2 regions of the Nocardioides massiliensis genome follow, and region 2 is predicted to be linked to the other one. Evidence: predicted binding sites of a transcription regulator. Region 2 holds the regulator's gene; the other holds the start of a gene.
What was found. Region 2 encodes LexA, which represses DNA repair genes until DNA is damaged. Its sites were predicted from a motif close to TCGAACANNTGTTCGA; they were not measured.

Region 1 (8,826 bases), 340 kb from region 2:
CGACGGAGGCGGCGACCCCGGCCTGCTCGTGGAGGTCAGCGGTGGGTTCCCGCCGGCGAGCGCCGCGGTCCTCACGACCACGCGGGACTGGGCGGACCTCGCCACCGGCGGCGCGACGCTGTCTGCGCTCTCCATCCGGCACTGACGCACGGGCTCAGCCCAGGGGCGGGGCGGGGGTGACGATGCCCGCGGCCGCGTCGGCGGCCTCGACCTCCTCGCGGCTGATGCCGAGGAGATAGATGATCGTGTCGAGGTAGGGGACGTTCACGGTCGTGTCGGCCGCCTGTTGCACGACCGGCTTGGCGTTGAAGGCGATGCCGAGCCCGGCCGCGGAGAGCATGTCGAGGTCGTTGGCGCCGTCGCCGATGGCGATCGTGGCGGCCTGCGGGATGCCGGCCTCCTGCGCGAAGCGGCGCAGCGCCTCCGCCTTGCCGGCCCGGTCGACGACGTCGCCGATGATGCGCCCGGTGAGGTGGCCGTCGACGATCTCAAGCTCGTTGGCCGCGGCGAAGTCGATGCCGAGGTCCTCGGCGAGCCGGTCCGTGAGCTGGGTGAAGCCGCCGGAGACGATGGCGAACTGGTAGCCGAGACGCTTCAGCGTGCGCACCATGGTGCGGGCGCCAGGGGAGAGCAGGAGCCGCTCCCACACCGCGTCCAGCGCGGTAGCGGGAAGGCCCGCGAGCAGGGAGACGCGCTCGCGCAGCGACTGCTCGAAGTCGAGCTCGCCGCGCATCGCCGCCTCGGTGACCCGGGCGACCTCCGGGAGACACCCGGCCTCCTCGGCGAGCATCTCGATCACCTCGCCCTGCACGAGCGTCGAGTCGACGTCCATCACGATGAGCCGGCGCCCGTGGCGCCAGATCTCCGCCGGCTGCACGGCGACATCGACCTGCTGGTGCGCCGCCTCGCGGGCGAGGATCGCGCGCAGGGCCACGGGGTCGGTGCCGGAGACGTGCAGGTCGATCGCGGTCACGGGGTAGCGCGCCATGCGCTCGATCCGGTCGATGTTGGCACCGGTGTCGGCGATGCGGCCGACAATGGCAGCGAAGGCGCGCGAGCGCAGCGGCATCCCGAGCACGGTGACGTGGCTGCGGCCCTCGCGGCGGCTGCGGTTGTCACCGATGCCTCGCTCGACCTCGACCTGCATGCCCAGGTCGTCTGCGACCTGGTGGACGGCGTCGCGCAGCGGGGTGAGGTCGCGCGGCGCGGTGACGAGCACGCCGAGCACCAGTCGGCGCCGCAGCACGATCTGCTCGATGTCGACCACCTCGACGCCGTACGGCGCCAAGGTGGAGAAGATCGCGGAGGTGACTCCCGGTCGGTCCTTGCCCGTGAAGGTGATGAGGACCGTCTTGGGCGCGGAGTCGTCGGGGAGCGGCAGTGGCGAGACCATGGCGAGGTGAGGCTATCGCTGGGCGTCTGCGGAGCAGGCAGCGACCAGGGCATGTCTCGCTGCCTGGTCGAGGCTGCGGAGCACCGTTCGCCGCTGTTCCATGGTCGCGACGTCCACGGCTGCACCCTCGTCGTCCAGCGCGAGCTCGATGACCCCACGACTCAGCAGTGCCTGGGCGATGACGGGGCCGATCTCCGGCGCGATGCCGGGCACCGCCAGGTCGACGCGCGGGCGGCGCAGGTCGACCAGCTCGTCGGCGATCTCCGGGCGCCACCGGGCGACGTCGAGTGCGGCCAGCGCCTGCGCGGCCTCGACCAGCGCGACCCGCAGCGCACGGGCGGCGTCCGGCAGCATCGGGACGGGCCGGGGGAGCGTGATCGGGTGGAGGGTCCAGGTCACCTCGTCACCCGCCCAGTCCGGCACCAACCCCAGACCCGATCCGAGGAGCACCACCCCCTCGCCGACCTCCATCACCGCGTCCGCGAACTTCCGCGGGCCGGCGATGCCGGCCGGGTCCCCGGGGGTGGCTAGCGCGATGCCGGCGCCCGTCGTCTGGCGCCGCAACCGGCCCAGGGCGAGCGCGAGAGGCTCCGCCGTACCGTCCTCGGTCACGATCGTGTGGACGCTGCCGTCCTCACCGAGTGCGTCGAGCAGGTCGTCGGTGGCGGCGGCCCCACGGACCCAGGCATCGAGCCACAGGGCGAGGAGCGCGGAGTCCGGCAGGTCGGCGGGCACGCCGTGCAGGCTATCGGGGCTCCGCAGGCGCCCGTCGGTGGCGTAAGTTGGCGGTGTTCATCTGCGGCGGTGTCCGTGCCCCGCCCTCCACTCCATCCCTGAACGCCCTGAGGAGACCATGGAAGCCGTGCTCGAGCTCGCCGACGTGACCGTTCGACGAGGTACGGCGACCCTGCTCGACGGCGTCGAGTGGCGAGTCGGTGCGGACGAGCGGTGGGTCGTCCTCGGCCCCAACGGCGCGGGCAAGACGACGCTGCTGCAGCTGTGCTCGGCGCAGATCCACCCCACCAGCGGCGTCGTCGGTGTGCTGGGTGAGGTCATGGGCACGGTCGACGTGTTCGAGCTGCGGCCCCGCATCGGCCTGACCAGCGCGGCGATCGCCGACCGGATCCCGCGGGGGGAGCGGGTCGCCGACGTGGTCGTGTCCGCGTCGTACGGCGTCGTCGGGCGCTGGCGCGAGCATTACGACGACCTCGACCACGAGCGTGCTGCGCAGCTCCTGACCGAGGTGGGTGTCGCCCACCTGGCCGACCGGACCTTCGGCACCCTCAGCGAGGGCGAGCGCAAGCGGGTGCAGATCGCCCGGGCGCTCATGACCGACCCCGAGCTGCTGCTGCTCGACGAGCCGGCGGCCGGCCTCGACCTGGGCGGGCGCGAGGACCTCGTCTCCACCCTCGCCGTGCTCGCGGCGGACCCCGCTTCGCCCACGACGGTCCTCGTCTCCCACCACGTCGAGGAGATCCCCCCGGGCTTCACCCACGCGCTGCTGCTGCGCAAGGGTGCCGTCGTGGCCGCCGGCCCGCTGGAGGAGACCCTCACCGAGCCGCTGCTCTCCGAGACCTTCGGGATGCAGCTGCAGGTCAGCCACAGCGACGGCCGCTGGGCCGCCCGCCGGCGCACCCGCGCAACGAGCTCCTGATGCCCAAGATCCTGGGCGACAGCCTCGAGGAGCACCGCGCCGAGACCACACGCCGCGTGTTCGCGGCCTTCGTCCGACTGGTGTCGGAGCACGGGTACGCCGGGGTCTCGATGTCCGACATCGCGCGCGAGGCGGGGGTGGGGCGCACGTCGCTCTACAACCACTTCCGCGACAAGGAGGACATCCTCCTCGAGTACGCCATGGACGAGACGTCGCGCTACGTCGCCGACCTCGAGCGGGCGATGTCGCAGGCTGCCAGCCCGATCGAGCGACTGCGGATCTACGTGCGGGAGTACCTGCACCTCGCCGAGTCGTTCCACTTCGGCCTCGGGCCGGAGGTGTACGCCGTGCTCTCGCCGGAGGCGGGCCGGCAGATCCACGAGCACATCCGGGTCGTCGAGGACGTGCTGCGTCGTACGCTGCGGGAGGCCTCAGCAGCCGGCGAGATCCCGCCCCAGGACCCCGAGATCGTGGTCCCGCTCGTGCACGCCGCTCTGCAGGGCCGTCGCCTCCCCACCGGCCCCGGCGCCGAGGAGGCCCTGCGCACGGTCGAGTCGTTCGTGCTGCGTGCGCTCGGCGCGGACTGACGGGGCGCGCACTCGCGCACTCGTCTCGCTCAGGCGGCGAGTGCGTAGCGGTGCGCTCGCGTCAGCAGCGCGCGGAAGCGGGGCGCGGCGAAGGTCTTCATCCGGTGGTGGCTGCGGCACAGTGAGTCGAGTGCCGATGGTCGGGTCTGACCCGGTGGCCCACCCTCGTCGGGTGGGACGTAGGGGTCTCGATGGTCCTTGTCTGCCGCCCGGGCTGATCGGGTGCAGCCGGGGACGATGCAGGTGCCGTCACGCAGCGCGACCTGCTCGGCCATCCAGGTCGGTGGGTCGTGTTGGTCGACGCTGGCGTCGTTGCTCATGTTGATCACCGGGGTGAGCTTCACGTCGCGTCGCTGCAGCCATTGCTGCACCAGGTGCAGGGTGGCGGGGCCGTAGCGTTCCATCCGCGCGCCATGATCGGCGCCGGTGTGTTCGCCGGTGCCTTCCCCCGTGGTGGCGAGGAAGGCGGCCAGGTCGTCGGCCTCGAGGTGCACGTAGACCGTGGCGGGCTTGGTGGCGCGCAGCTGCTCGGTGTCGAGCAGCTCGGCGGCAGCGTGGGGGTCGGCGAGGATCCCGAGCGCGGTCGCGCGCAGCGCCTGATGCGGCACCGGTTCGGCATCCTCGGGGGTGAGGCGCCGCAGGATCTGCGCGACCCTCTCCAGCGTGGCGTCGAGTGCTTCGGCGTCGGGTGCGTCGAGGCGGGCGAACACGTCTTTGAGGGTCGCAGAACCGGTGATGTTGTCCTTGTTGAGCCAGACGCCGCGCTTCTCCTGAGCGGCTGCTTCGCGGCGGGCTGCTTCGTCGGGATCGCACAGCAGCAGGGCGTCGGTGACGATCTCCTCGGTGGCGGCCTTGGTCAGGCGCCGTGTCGACTTCGCGATCAGCTCGTCGACCTTGGTGGCGACCTCGAGCGACAGGCTCATGGTCTCGTTGGCGATCTGCCGGGCCTGGAACGCGGGGATCTGCTCGGCCACGACGCGCTCCCACAGGCGCGGCAGCCGGTGGGCCAGCTCGACGGCTTGGCCCATGATCATCCGGCCGGTGTCAGGGCCGGCGCCCAACGCGACCGCGAACTCCAACGGCGCGTGCTCGTGGACCAGTGGTGCTCCGGGGCCGGCCAGCGCGACCATCCGGGGACGCTCGGGGTCGGTCCCCTCCACGACAGCGACGTCATGCATCGTTGGGTAGCGCTGGGCGATCCGGGATGCGGCGAGGAGTTTGTCGGTGGCGAACTTCGCTGCGTAGGCGCGTTGGCGTTCCATCAGCTCCAACAGCTCGTCGGCGTCCCAGGAGTCGATGTCGGAGGGGTCGAGCACGATGGAGTCGTCGGCTTTGGACGGCGCAGCATCGGGTGGGGGCGGGCCGTCGTCCCAGAGCTCCCAGAAGTCCTCGCGGAGGTCCTCCTCGAAGACGCCGTCACCGTGATCCATCTCACCATTCTAGAACACTTGTTCGATCCAGGCAAGGACTGCACCGCACCTGGGGACAAGACGAACGGCCCCGCACCACCACGGGCCTGTTCGGCTTTTAGTGTGGGTTCACGGCGCGCCTGTGGCGCATCGAAGCGCCCCCCGGTCCGATCGGACCGGGGGGCGCTTTCGCGTCTGCGCCTCCGAGCCGATGGCTCCAGCCTGCACGCGATGGGCGGAGCTCGGGGGCAGGTAGCGGTCGGGCGGCGTGTCGGCGAGCGCTACTCGAGCGTGACCGGCGCGCGGAGGAGCGTTCTCCTGTCGAGGGTGACGGCGACTAGGCCCGCGCTACCTGCACGTGCTCGACCGCTGGCCAGGCGAAGCATCAGAGCCCGAAGGCTCCGCCGCTGTAGAGGATGACCAGGCCCAGGCCGATGAGGACGACCGGGAACAGGATGTGCTCCCAGCGTTCGAGGACTTCGTCGATTCCTGGTCGGGTGGCGACGAACCTGGCTGCGACCACCAAGGCGGCGACGAGGACGAGGAAGACGACGCAGTAGGCGGCTGTCGCGGCGGGGCCCACGTTCAAGAAGACGGGGACGTAGACGCCGATGTTGTCGCCGCCGTTGGCGAAGGTGACGGCGGCGACGGTCCACACTGCGACGGCCTTGCCGGCGACTTTGGCGTCGTCGTCATCATCATCATCATCGCGCCATGCCTGCCATGCAGCCCAGAGGCCGAGGACGAGCGGGATGAGGCCGAAGTAGGGGATCGCGGCCTCGGGCAGGAAGGCTCCGGCGCCGAGCGACACGAGCACTGCCGCGGCGAGGATGCCGGCGAACCCCAGGTACTGCCCAGCCAGGATGCGCGACGTGGTTCCGGGCCGTCCAGCTCCTCGGGCGAAGAACAGCGACAGCACGATGATGTCGTCGATGTTGGTGGCGATGAACAGGCCGATGGCCTGCGCTGCGGAGGTCAGCATCAGGCGCCGGCCCCTTGGGTGCCACACCCGGGCAGGACACATTGCTGGTCGATGCAGGGTGCGCTCTCGTCGACGGCGAGGGTGACGTCGATGAGCGCAGTGAGAGCCCGGGTGAGGTGCGGGTCAGCGACGGCGTAGCGCGTGTGTCGGCCTTCGGGTTCGGCTACGACGATGCCGCAGTCGCGCAGGCACGCGAGGTGGTTCGACACGTTGGACCGGGTCAGGTCTAGGTCGCGGGCGAGGTCGCCGGGGTAGGCGGGGCCCTCCAGAAGGGCCATGAGTAGGCGGGAGCGCGTGGGGTCGGCCATCGCCCGACCCAACCTGTTCATCACGTCAAGACGGCTAGCAGTGGTCAGCATGTGCTGAATAGTACAGTGTGCGCTGAACATTTCTTTCATCGCGGTGGGAGAACGGGGGCGCGCGCTTCAACGCCGGCTGGGATGTCCGACTGGTTCGTCCATCAGCGCGGCAGGTAGGGGTTCGGGTTCACGCGCCCTTCGGGGCGGGCGAGGCGCCGGTGGGTGATGGTGCGCGGCTGCTGGGCCCGGGCGGTGGCGACCGCGGCCTGCTCGTGCCAGGTCATCCACAGTTCGAGCTCATCGTAGGCCGGGTCGGTCGTGCGGCCGGCGAGCACCGTCCCCGCGGCCTCCTTCGCTGCGGTCAGCCCGCGGGTCTCCGCGATCGACTGGCACGCGATCCGGGCCAGCCGCGGCTCGTGCAGGTGGAGGTCCTTGCTCATCGCGGCGGCGAGGTAGTCGTTCGCGGCGAGGACCCGGTCCTCCTCGACGGTGAAGGTGAACACCATCCAAGCCATGTACGCGGTCTCGCGCGGGTGGGTCGGTGACCAGCGGTTGATGCGACGGTCCTCGCGCTTGCCGAAGAGGCGGTCTCGGATGCCGGTCTTGGTGAGCCTGCCCTGCTCGCCGAGCACCGCGATCCGGGTCACCGGCTGGTACAGCGTGTCGCGGGGGCAACCGTGACCTTCCCAGCAGTCGGGGCAGGAGGGAGACCCGGACGGCTCGCACGGGGTGGAGGCTTCGACCTGGGCCGCTGCTTGGCCCACCAGCGCAGCGCCCGGGTGTGCGCGAGCGCGGGCGCGGCCGCGGGCGGGTCGGCACCAGGGCTGGAGGCGGTGATGAGCGCGGCGACGGCGCCGAGCAGGGTGCCTGCCTGGCCGGGCTCGGTGACGGTGGCCAGCAGCGCGACGAGTGGGTCGAACAGCGCGGCGCCGTTCTCCTGGGCGGCGAGGGTGGCTTCGGTGCGCAGGTGCGGGCAGCGCAGCCGCACGCACTCCACGGCCAGCTCCAACCACGCCTGCTGCTCGGCCGGAGTGCCCGCGTGGGTGAGAGGGGAGTCGTGGCGGACCAGGTGCTCGGTCGGGACGACGGGCGCTTCGCGGCGGCTGCGGATGTAGCCAGGAAGCTTCGGGTCGTGGGTAGTGCCCCGGGCGTGATCTTCGAGCAGCGCCTCGAGGCTGGCGTAGGCGAACGCCCCGGCGGCGTGAAGGAGCAGCTTGACCAGGGCGTCGGCGGTGGCGCGGGCGTCCGCGCGGGCGTGGTGCGCCTCGGCGTTGGCGACCCCGACGAGCTGGCACAAGGTGGCGAGGCTGACGACGCCGCGCTGACCGACGCCGGGCAGCCGGAGCAGTCGCGGCAGGGGGCTGGTGTCGATGATGGGCAGCTCGGGCAGCTGCTCGAGGCCGACGGTCACCGTCGCGTCCCCGGTTGCCCTCGCCTCGTCGAGCCGCTCCAACTCGCGGCGCAGCACCCGGATGTCGCTGCCGGTGTGGCAGACCAGCACCGCGTCGGGGACGGTGAGGGCGTCGAGCACCGCGGGCGCGTAGTAGCCGAAGCGGCGCTTGCGGGCCACGGCCTCGGTGGTGAAGCCGTGCACCGCGGTGGAGCGGGGGTCGACGGGCACGCCGGGGTTCATCTCGACGTACAGCTCGCCGTCGCGAACCCGTTTCCCGCCGACAACCGGGGTGATGGCCAGGGAGATGATGCGGTCGCCATCCCCGTCGGGGTCGCGGGTGTACTCGGTGTCGAGCACGAGGAAGGTGCGGGCGGTGAGGTGCTGGAACAGCTCGAAGCCGGCGTCGGTGAGCGTCACGGTCGCCCTCCGCTCTGCTGCCCGCCCTGCTGCCGAACGGGTGGTTGGGTGAGCCGCTGCTCGGCGAGCGCGGCGACCAGCAGCGGGTTCAACAGCGAGGAGTACACCGGTGGCGGCTCACCCTCGGCGCGCGGTGGCGGTTGAGCGTCGGCGAGGGTGCGCGGGGCGGGTGCCCACCCGCCGGCGGCCTCGTTGTCTTCGCGCAGCAGCCGGGTGACCTCGTCGAGGTCGGTGAACGCGCCCTGGGCCCGGGCGACCGCGAGATCGAGCAGGAAGTTCGTCCGGGCGAGGTTGCGGTACAGCTGCTTGCGGTTGTCCAGGAACGGCTCAAGCGCGTGCCGGATCCGGTTCTCGACCGCGGCGTTGGACGCCGGCAGCTGCGGCTGTCGGGCCAGGATGGGCAGCGCGGCCGCGACCCGGGGTTCGTAGATGCGGCGCTGCTCCAGCACTCCGGTCACGGGCGCCGGCAGCGTGGCGACGGCTCCGATGAGGTCGTCCCACCACCGTGTCCAGTCGGCGGGGCCGAGGTTGAGCAGCTCGTCGCGAGCGAGCACGTCGAGGTGCTTGGCCAGTTCGGGGACCAGCACGGTGCGCCCCTCGAGCTTGGTGGTCGCCCCTGGCAGCTTCCTCAGTGCGTCGCGGAGGTTGCGCTGGATGTGGAACAGGCTCGGGACCAGTCCGACGACCCCTGC
Region 2 (8,826 bases):
CGCCGGCGGCGATCCTCTTGACGTCGGCGTCGCTGAGGCCTTCGAAGATCGAGACTGCCTTCAGCTGCGCGATGTCCTGGCTCATGCACCACTCCTCGTGTCGTGCTCCCCGGGCGCGATCCTCGCGGTCCGGGCGGCGGGTGTAAAGCCTCACACGCTGGAGCTGCTGCCTCCGGGACGCGGGGCCGACCAGCCGCGCCGCATCGCCAGCAGGCGCCAGCCCAGGCAGACGGTCATCGCCACCCCCGCGACGGCGGGGTTGGGCAGGTCCCAGCCCAGGTCGCGCAGCTCATAGGCCCCCACGACGATCATCGCGCCGACGAAGGCGGGGATGGCGTACAGGTCCTTCTGCAGCACGACCGGCACGCGCCCGGCGAGCAGGTCGCGCACGATGCCGCCACCGACCGCGGTCACCATGCCGAGCATCGCGGCCGGCAGGGGACCCAGCCCATAGGCGAGCGCCTTCACGGTGCCGGTCACGCAGAACAACGCCAACCCGAAGGCGTCGAGCACCCCGATCACCCGCTCCATGCGGGTGAAGACCGGGTGCCACAGCGCGACGGCGAGCCCGGTCACGACCGGCACCAGCAGGTAGCGCCAGTCGGCCAGCGCGGCCGGCGGGGTCGCCCCGATCAGGACGTCGCGCACGAAACCACCGCCGAGTCCGGTCGCCCCAGCGAGCACCAGCAGGCCGAAGACGTCGAGGTCCTTGCGCAACGCCACCAGCGCGCCGGTGAGCGCGAAGGCGAAGATCCCCAGGAGATCCAGCGTGATGAGCAGCACCTGGTCACCGTAGTGCGCCGAGCCTCCCCCCAACCGGAGCCCGGGTCGGAGAGGATGCCTCCCGTGGCCAGACACTCCGGACGGCGCGCCCGGCGCACCTCACCGCGACGCGTCCTCGGCTACCTGCTCGGCACCGTCGCCACCATCGGTGCCTGGCTCTACCTCATCAGCGCCGCGATCACCTTCGGCGTGCTCGCCCGCAGCGGCACCTCGATCGCCTGGCTGTTCACCACGCTGGCGGGCCTCGGCGCCACCGCGTGCCTGCTCATCGCGCTCATCCTGCTGACCCGGGTGCTCCGCGAGCTCGGCGTGCTGTCCCCCGCGCCCGGTGCCCGCGGTGGTCGGCGCGCGGCGCGCTGACACTAGCCTTCCGCCATGCCCGAGCCCGCCGTCCCGCCCGCACCCGTCCCTGCACGCACCCGCTGGCGCCGACCCGCCCTGCGGGCGGCGTACGTCGCCCTCGCCGCGACCGACACCGCGTTGGCCGCCTCGACGGACCCCCGCGCCCACCGGCTGCGCCGCTACACCAAGCCGGCGCTCCTGCCGCTGCTGGTGGCCGGCAACCCGGCCGGCGACCAGCGGCTGTTGGTGACCGCCCAGCTCGCCTCGACCGCCGGCGACGTCGCGCTGCTGCGCTCCGGCGACGGGGCCCTGCGCGCCGGCATGACGGCCTTCGCCGTCGCGCAGGGGTCCTACCTCACGCGGTTCGTGCTGACCCGACGGACGCGCACGGCACCCGCGGCCACCGCCACCCGCACCGTAGCTACGCCCGGCCTCCCCCGGCTGCGGGCGGCATTCGGGGTCCTGGCCGGCACCAACGCCGTCGTCGCCGGCGTCGCCGCACGCCGCCGCGACCCGGCGCTACAGGCGCCCACGACGGCGTACGGCCTGCTGCTCAGCGCGATGGCACTCGGCGCGTTCAGCGCCCGCGGCACGCGCGCGGCGCGGATCCTGGTGTCGGCGGGGGCTGCGTCGTTCGTGTTCTCCGACAGCGTGCTCGCCGTGCGCGAGCACGTCTGGCCCGAGGCGCCGGCCGTGCTCGAGGGCGCGGTCATGGCCAGCTACACCAGCGCGCAGCTGCTCCTGGCCGAGGGGATCAGCGCGCTGCCCCGGTGACGCTCGTCGCACAGAGGGAGGACATGCAACGAGGGGCGGGCCCACCCCGGGCCCGCCCCTCGTCTTCCCCTCTCGTCGGACCCCGGGTCGAGGGAGGCCCGACGAGAAATCAGGTGCGCGCCCCGCGTGGTCGCGAGGGACGCCAATGCGGCTCGATCAGCCGAGCGGGATGGCCAGCTCCTGGCCGACCTGCAGGCCGGCACCCTCGAGCGCGTTGAGCTTCTCGATGCGGTGGACCATCGCGCGGACCTCGCCGGGGGCGGCGACGTCGGAGGCGATCTCCCACAGCGTGTCGCCGGCGCCGACGACCACGGTGCGGGTGGGCACCGGGGTGCCTGCGTCGCGGGTGGCGACCGACTGGCCCCCGACCACGATCGAGACCGTCAGCGCCGCCAACAGGCAGACCGCCAGGACGACGAGCCGACCGCGGCGGGTCAGGCGGATCGGCGCCGGACGGCGGACGGGGGTGAAGCTGGGGCTGAGGGTCAAGGTGCTCATGGATGCCTCCGGGGAAGAGAGCGGGTGGTGGATCGGTCGGAACGAGGTCTAGTGGTCGGCACCGACAGTCATGAGCCGGCGAGAAGCCGGACCGACGGCGTGGGCCTGCATTCGAGAGCCTGTTCGTTCGAACACACGTACGACGCTAGAGCACCTGTTCGAACAACGCAAGGACCGAACCGAAGAAATGTTCGAACGCCTCGGCGGCCACCGGGACGACACGCCGTTCGAACAGATGTTTGATCTGCACCAGCCCGGAGGTCTAGGTTCGCCTCATGGCAGCCCCGAAGCGTCCCCGCGCCAGCGTCAGCGAGCTCCCCGACGGACCCCCCGACGCCACGGGCCTGACGCCGCGCCAGCAGCGCGTGCTGACGGTCATCGTGGAGTCGGTCGAGCAGCGCGGCTACCCGCCGAGCATGCGCGAGATCGGCGAGGCCGTCGGGCTGGCGAGCTCGTCCTCCGTGGCCCACCAGCTGCGCACGCTGGAGGAGAAGGGCTTCATCAAGCGCGACCCCAACCGTCCGCGCGCCCTCGAGGTGCTGCTACCCGATGCCATGGCCGGGCGCCGCTCGGTCGGGCCGGCGAGCGAGGCATCGGTCGACGAGACCGGCATCGGGGACCACCGCCCCAGCGCCGCCTACGTCCCCGTGGTGGGACGTATCGCCGCCGGCGGGCCGATCCTCGCCGAGGAGCGCGTCGAAGACGTCTTCCCGCTGCCCAAGACGCTCGTCGGTGACGGCACGCTGTTCCTGCTCGAGGTCAGCGGCGACTCGATGATCGACGCCGCGATCTGCAGCGGTGACTACGTCGTCATCCGCCAGCAGCCGACCGCCGAGAACGGCGAGATCGTGGCGGCGATGATCGACGGCGAGGCGACGGTGAAGACCTTCCGCCGCGTCGACGGTCAGGTCTGGTTGCTGCCCCACAACGACGCCTTCGAGCCGATCGACGGCACCCACGCCACGATCCTCGGCAAGGTCACCGCGGTCCTGCGCCGGGTCTAGCCGGTCCCGCCCGGTGGTGCGGTGCTGCTGCGCACCACCAGGGTCGTGGGGAACGTCCGACGGGTCGCGCTGCCCTGGTTCGTCGGACTCCCCGCCGGGCTGCCCGCCGGGCTCTCTGCTGCGAGCTCGCCCCGCAGCGCGGCCAGCAGCATCGCGGTGATCGCCTCGCCCTGCTCGTAGACCGGTTGCGCGACCGTGGTGAGGTCGAGGAACGACGCCATCTCGTGGTCGTCGACGCCCATCACCGACACGTCCTGGGGCGTACGCCGCCCCGCGCGCCGCAGCGCCCGCAGGACACCGATCGCCATCTCGTCGGAGGCTGCATAGATCGCCGTCGGTGGGTCGGCGAGCTCCATCAGCCGCTCCCCCGCCCGCTCGCCGCCCGCCATCGTGAAGTCGCCGACCTCGTCGTAGCCCGGCACCAGCGGCAGTCCGTGGCGAGCCATCGCTGCTCGCCAGCCCTCGGCCCGCAGCCGCGGAGCGCGGTGGTCGAGGGTGTCCTCGAGGCCGCCGCCGACGTAGGCGATGCGTTCATGCCCCAGCTCGACGAGGTGGTCGACCGCCTGGGCCGAGACCCCGACGTCGTCGATGTCGACGCAGCAGAAGCCGGGGGCCTCCGCCCCCACCAGTCCGACGGGCAGGTCCCAGGAGCGGAGGTTCTCCTGCTCCTCCGGCGTCGGGGTGAGCGCCAGGACGAGCAGGGCGTCCACCCGCTTGGCGAGGTAGCGCGTGGCGAGCAGCCGCTCGCGCGCGCTCTCCTTGCCGCCGAGGTTGTAGAGCAGCAGGTCGTAGCCCTCGCCGCGCAGGCGGTCCTGGGCGCCCTGGACGATCCAGGAGAAGTACCACCGCGTCACGAACGGCACCACGACGCCGATCGTGCGGGTCGTGCCGCTGGCGAGCCCGGCCGCCTGAGGGGAGGCGACGTAGCCCAGCCGACGCGCGGCCTCGAGGACCCGGTGCCGGGTCGCCGGCGACACCCCCGGCAGGCCACGCAGGGCACGCGAGACGCTCGCGGTGGACATGCCGACCTCGCGCGCGACGTCGCGGATCCCGGTCACGACTCCTCGGAGCTCCTCGCGTCACGCCGCTGGCGCAGGTACTCGGCGTACCAGTGGAAGGAGGCCTTGCGGGTGCGGGCACGCGTGGACCGGTCGACGTGCACGATGCCGAAGGTCTGGGTGTAGCCCTCGGCCCACTCGAAGTTGTCGAGCAGGGTCCAGGCGACATAGCCACGGACGTCGGCACCGGCAGCGCGCGCTTTCTCCACCGCGGCCACGTGGTCACGCAGGTAGTCGACCCGAGCGGCGTCGTCGACGCGACCCTCGGCGAGCGTGTCGTGGTAGGCAGCGCCGTTCTCGCACACCAGCACCGGCAGGCCCGTGCGCTCGTGGGTGTCGACGAGCACCTGGGTCATGCCCTGGGCGTCGACCTCCCAGCCGATGTCGGTCAGCGGCCCCCGCGGACGCAGGACGAGCCGCTCGACGCCGGGATAGACGGGTACGCCGTCGGTCGGGTCGCCTTCGCGAGCGAGGTCGGGACGCTCGGGGTTGTAGTAGTTGATGCCGATCCACTCCGCGCTGCCGGCGATCGCGGCCAGGTCCCCGTCCTGCACGAGTGCGGGGTCGGTGAGCTCGGGAGCGATCGCGAGCAGCCCGTCGTCGTACGCACCGTCGGTGAGCGGGCCCAGCCACACCCGGTTGCGGATCGCGTCGACCCCGTCGGCCACGGCGTCGGCCTCGGGCCGCTCCGACCAGATGGGGGCGAGGTTCAGCACGATGCCGACGTCGTCGGCACCGGCGTCGCGCAGCGCCTGCGCGGCCCAGGCGTGCCCGAGCAGCAGGTGGTGGGCCGCGGCGTGCGCGCCGGTGCCGAGACGGCGACCCGGCGCGTGGATCCCAGCGGCGTAGCCGAGGTAGGCCGAGCAGTAGGGCTCGTTGAGGGTGGCCCACATGCCGACCCGGTCACCGAGCCGGGCGTGGACGACCTCGGCGAGCTCGGCGAGGTGGCGACCTGTGTCCCGGGCCAGCCAGCCACCGGCGTCCTCGAGGACCTGCGGCAGGTCCCAGTGGTAGAGCGTCGGCATCGGCGCGACGCCCCGCTCGAGCAGGCCGTCGACCAGGCGGTCGTAGTAGTCCAGACCGCGCTCCTCGACGCCGGCGGCGCGGGTGCCGCCGGGCAGGATCCGGGGCCAGGCCAGCGAGAACCGGTAGTGGTCGACACCGAGGTCGGCGACGAGCGCGAGGTCCTCGTCGAGGCGGTGGTAGGAGTCGCAGGCGACCGAGCCGTCGGAGCCGTCGCGGATCGCCCCGGGTCGCTGGGTGAAGGTGTCCCAGATGGACGGGGTGCGGCCGTCGGCACCGATGGCGCCCTCCACCTGGTAGGACGCCGTGGCGACGCCATAGGTGAAGTGGCCGGGCGCGGGCAGCCCGGCTGGTCGGGAGTTCGGCACGGGTCAGCCCTTGACGCTTCCTGCGAGGAGTCCGCGGACGAAGTAGCGCTGGAGTGCGAGGAACACGATCAGCGGGATGATCAGCGACACGAACGCGCCGGCCGACAGCAGGTGCCAGGCCTGGTCGCGGGTGCCGGACAGCTCGGCGAGCCGCACGGTCATCGGCGAGATGTTGAGGCTGCCGCCACCGAAGACGAGGGCGACGAGCAGGTCGTTCCAGACCCACAGGAACTGGAAGATGCCGAACGCCGCGATCGCGGGGACCATCAGCGGCAGCATGATGCGCGTGAAGATCTGGGCGTGGCCGGCGCCGTCGACGCGCGCCGACTCCACCAGCTCCCCGGGGATCTCGCGCATGAAGTTGTGCAGCAGGAAGATCGCCAGCGGCAGTGCGAACATCGCGTGCGAGAGCCAGATCGTGTAGAAGCCGCCGCCGGGAGCGTCGGCCCCGGCCAGCTGCGGCAGCCCGAACGGCGGGTTCACGTAGAGGCTCAGCAGCGGGATCATCGTGACCTGGATCGGCACGATCTGCAGGGCGAAGACCGCGACGAAGAGCACGTTGCGACCCGGGAACCTCATCCACGCGAAGGCGTACGCCGCCATGGTCGCGAGCGCGATCGGGATGATCACCGCCGGCAGCGTGATGACGATGGAGTTGACGAGGTAGGTGCTCAGCCCGACGTCGTCGCCGGTGAACACCGCGCGGTAGTTGTCGAGCGTGACGTTGGGGTCGGTGAAGAAGCTCCACCACCCGCTGGAGTTGATGTCGCCGACCGGGCGGAACGAGGTGATCAGGAGCCCGGCCGTCGGGACGGTCCACAGGACCGCGATCACCAGCGCCGCGAGCGAGGCCCACGGGGAGGTCAGGCGGCGCTTGGCCTCGGCCGTGACGGACCGCTCCGGCGGGGGCGCCGGCGCCAGCCCTTCGGCGTCGGCGGGCACGACGGGGGACGCGGCGCTCATCGGGCCTCCACCTTCCGCATCTGGCGGACGTTGTACGCGACGATCGGGATGACCAGGACGAACAGCAGCACGGCGAGCGCCGCACCGAGTCCGTTGTTGAACGCGCGGAAGCCCTGGGAGTAGAACTCATAGGCCAGCACGCTCGTGCCGAAGTTGCCGCCGGTCATGGTGCGGACGATGTCGAACACCTTCAGCGTGGCGATCGTGATCGTCGTCAGCACGACGATCAGCGACGGGCGGATGCTGGGCACGGTGATGTAGCGGAACATCCGCCACCCGCTGACGCCGTCGAGGCGCGCGGCCTCGACGATGTCGTCCGGCACGGCCTTGATGGCCGCCGACAGGATCGTCATCGCGAAGCCGGCCTGGACCCAGATCATCACCACGATCAAGAACAGCGTGTTCCACGGCTCGGTGCTGATGAAGCGGTAGGTGTCGAAGCCCAGGCCCTTGAGGATCTGGTTGCCCACGCCGATCTGGGCGGCGCCGGTCTCGCGGTAGGCGTAGACGAACTTCCAGATCAGCGAGGCACCCACCAGCGAGATCGCCATCGGCATGAACATCAGCGCCTTGGCGAACCTCTCGAAGCGTGCCCGGTCGACCAGCACGGCGTAGACCAGGCCGATCACGGTGGCGAGCACCGGGGTGACGAGAACCCACACGGCCGTGTTGCGCAGGACCTGCAGCAACGCGTCGTCGGTGAAGATCGTCCGGTAGTTCTCCAGCCCGACCCACTCGCGCGAGGCGCGGTCGCGGAAGGACTCGATGATCGTGCGGATGGCGGGGTAGAGCAGCCCCAGGGCCAGGAGGGCGACCGCGGGCAGCAGGAACGCGGCCGTCTGCAGCACCTCGCCGATCCGCGAGCGGACCCGAGAGGTCAGGACCAGCACCACTGCCATCACGGCCACGAACAGGCCGATGACGATCAGGAGCTGGACGAACTTCTCACCGGTGGACACAGGTCCTCCTCCTCGATGCGAGGCGCGCCAGGACAGCGCGACAGGACAGGGGGTACGCCGTGGGGTCCGGCACCCGCAGGTGCCGGACCCCACGCACGCATCACGGCCAGGAGGACTCGACGTCCGCGAGGGCGTCCTCGGAGCTCTTGCCGCCGACCCAGGCGACCATCTCGCGCCAGAACGAACCGGCACCGACAGCTCCGGGCATCAGGTCGGAACCGTCGAAACGGAAGACCGCCTCGGGGTCCTGCAGGATCTCCGCGGAGAGCTGGTCGACCGGGCTGACCAGGTTGGCCACGTCGAGACCGGTGTTGGCGCTCACCCAGCCGCCGTCGGGAGTCGCCTTGGCCTTCTCGTTGGCCCACAGGTCGCTGGCCAGGTAGGTCTGGAAGGCCTGGACCTCAGGACGGTCGGAGAACGCGGCCGCGAACTCGCCACCGCCCAGGACCGGCGAGCCGTTCTCGTCGTTGGTCGGCGGGAGGTAGAACGCGAACACGTCGCCGTCCTCGGCGATCTTCACGTCCGGCTTGGCCTCGCCCCAGTTGGCGGCGTAGAAGCTGGCCTGGCGGTGAAGGGCGCACTCACCCTCGAGGATCGGCAGACCGCCCTCCTGGAAGGTGGTCTCCACGATCGACTGCACGTCGCCGTACCCGCCGTTGACCATGTCGGGGTTCTTGAGGATGCTGCCGACACGGTCGAGCGCCTCGACCACCGCCGGGTCGTCGAACGGGATCTCGTGGTCGACCCACTGGTCGTAGACCTCGGCGCCGCCGTCGCGCAGCAGCACGTCCTCGAGCCAGTCGGTGGCCGGCCAGCCGGTGGCCTCGCCCGAGCCGATGCCGACGCACCACGGCTTGATGCCGGTGCCGGCGATCTCCTCGGACAGCGTCATCATGTCGTCCCAGGTCTCCGGGATCTCCCAGCCGTTCTCGTTGAACATCTGCGGGGAGTACCAGACGAACGACTTCACGTTGGCGCCCAGCGGGGCGGCATAGAAGGTGCCGTCGACGCTGCCGTAGGCCTTCCAGTCCTCACCGAAGAACTCGTCGACGTT

Region 1: the regulator LexA is predicted to act here: its motif matches at 5,075-5,090, upstream of J2S59_RS14485 (HNH endonuclease signature motif containing protein).

Annotation. Positions count from the first base shown of each region.
Region 1 covers NZ_JAUSQM010000001.1:2,905,753-2,914,578, reverse strand. The annotation lists gene J2S59_RS14510 (SixA phosphatase family protein) at 1-145, shown strand, start outside; gene serB (phosphoserine phosphatase SerB) at 155-1,393, opposite strand; gene J2S59_RS14500 (Rv1486c family protein) at 1,406-2,128, opposite strand; gene J2S59_RS14495 (ABC transporter ATP-binding protein) at 2,247-3,047, shown strand; gene J2S59_RS14490 (TetR/AcrR family transcriptional regulator) at 3,047-3,634, shown strand; gene J2S59_RS14485 (HNH endonuclease signature motif containing protein) at 3,664-5,064, opposite strand; gene J2S59_RS14480 (cadmium resistance transporter) at 5,429-6,028, opposite strand; gene cmtR (Cd(II)/Pb(II)-sensing metalloregulatory transcriptional regulator CmtR) at 6,025-6,384, opposite strand; gene J2S59_RS14470 (hypothetical protein) at 6,486-6,971, opposite strand; gene J2S59_RS14465 (3'-5' exonuclease) at 6,968-8,134, opposite strand; gene J2S59_RS14460 (hypothetical protein) at 8,131-8,826, opposite strand, start outside.
Region 2 covers NZ_JAUSQM010000001.1:2,566,772-2,575,597, reverse strand. The annotation lists gene J2S59_RS12715 (Crp/Fnr family transcriptional regulator) at 1-85, opposite strand, end outside; gene J2S59_RS12710 (trimeric intracellular cation channel family protein) at 151-783, opposite strand; gene J2S59_RS12705 (hypothetical protein) at 847-1,143, shown strand; gene J2S59_RS12700 (lysoplasmalogenase family protein) at 1,159-1,899, shown strand; gene J2S59_RS12695 (LysM peptidoglycan-binding domain-containing protein) at 2,056-2,397, opposite strand; gene lexA (transcriptional repressor LexA) at 2,673-3,401, shown strand; gene J2S59_RS12685 (LacI family DNA-binding transcriptional regulator) at 3,398-4,459, opposite strand; gene J2S59_RS12680 (GH1 family beta-glucosidase) at 4,456-5,850, opposite strand; gene J2S59_RS12675 (carbohydrate ABC transporter permease) at 5,854-6,813, opposite strand; gene J2S59_RS12670 (carbohydrate ABC transporter permease) at 6,810-7,772, opposite strand; gene J2S59_RS12665 (ABC transporter substrate-binding protein) at 7,873-8,826, opposite strand, start outside.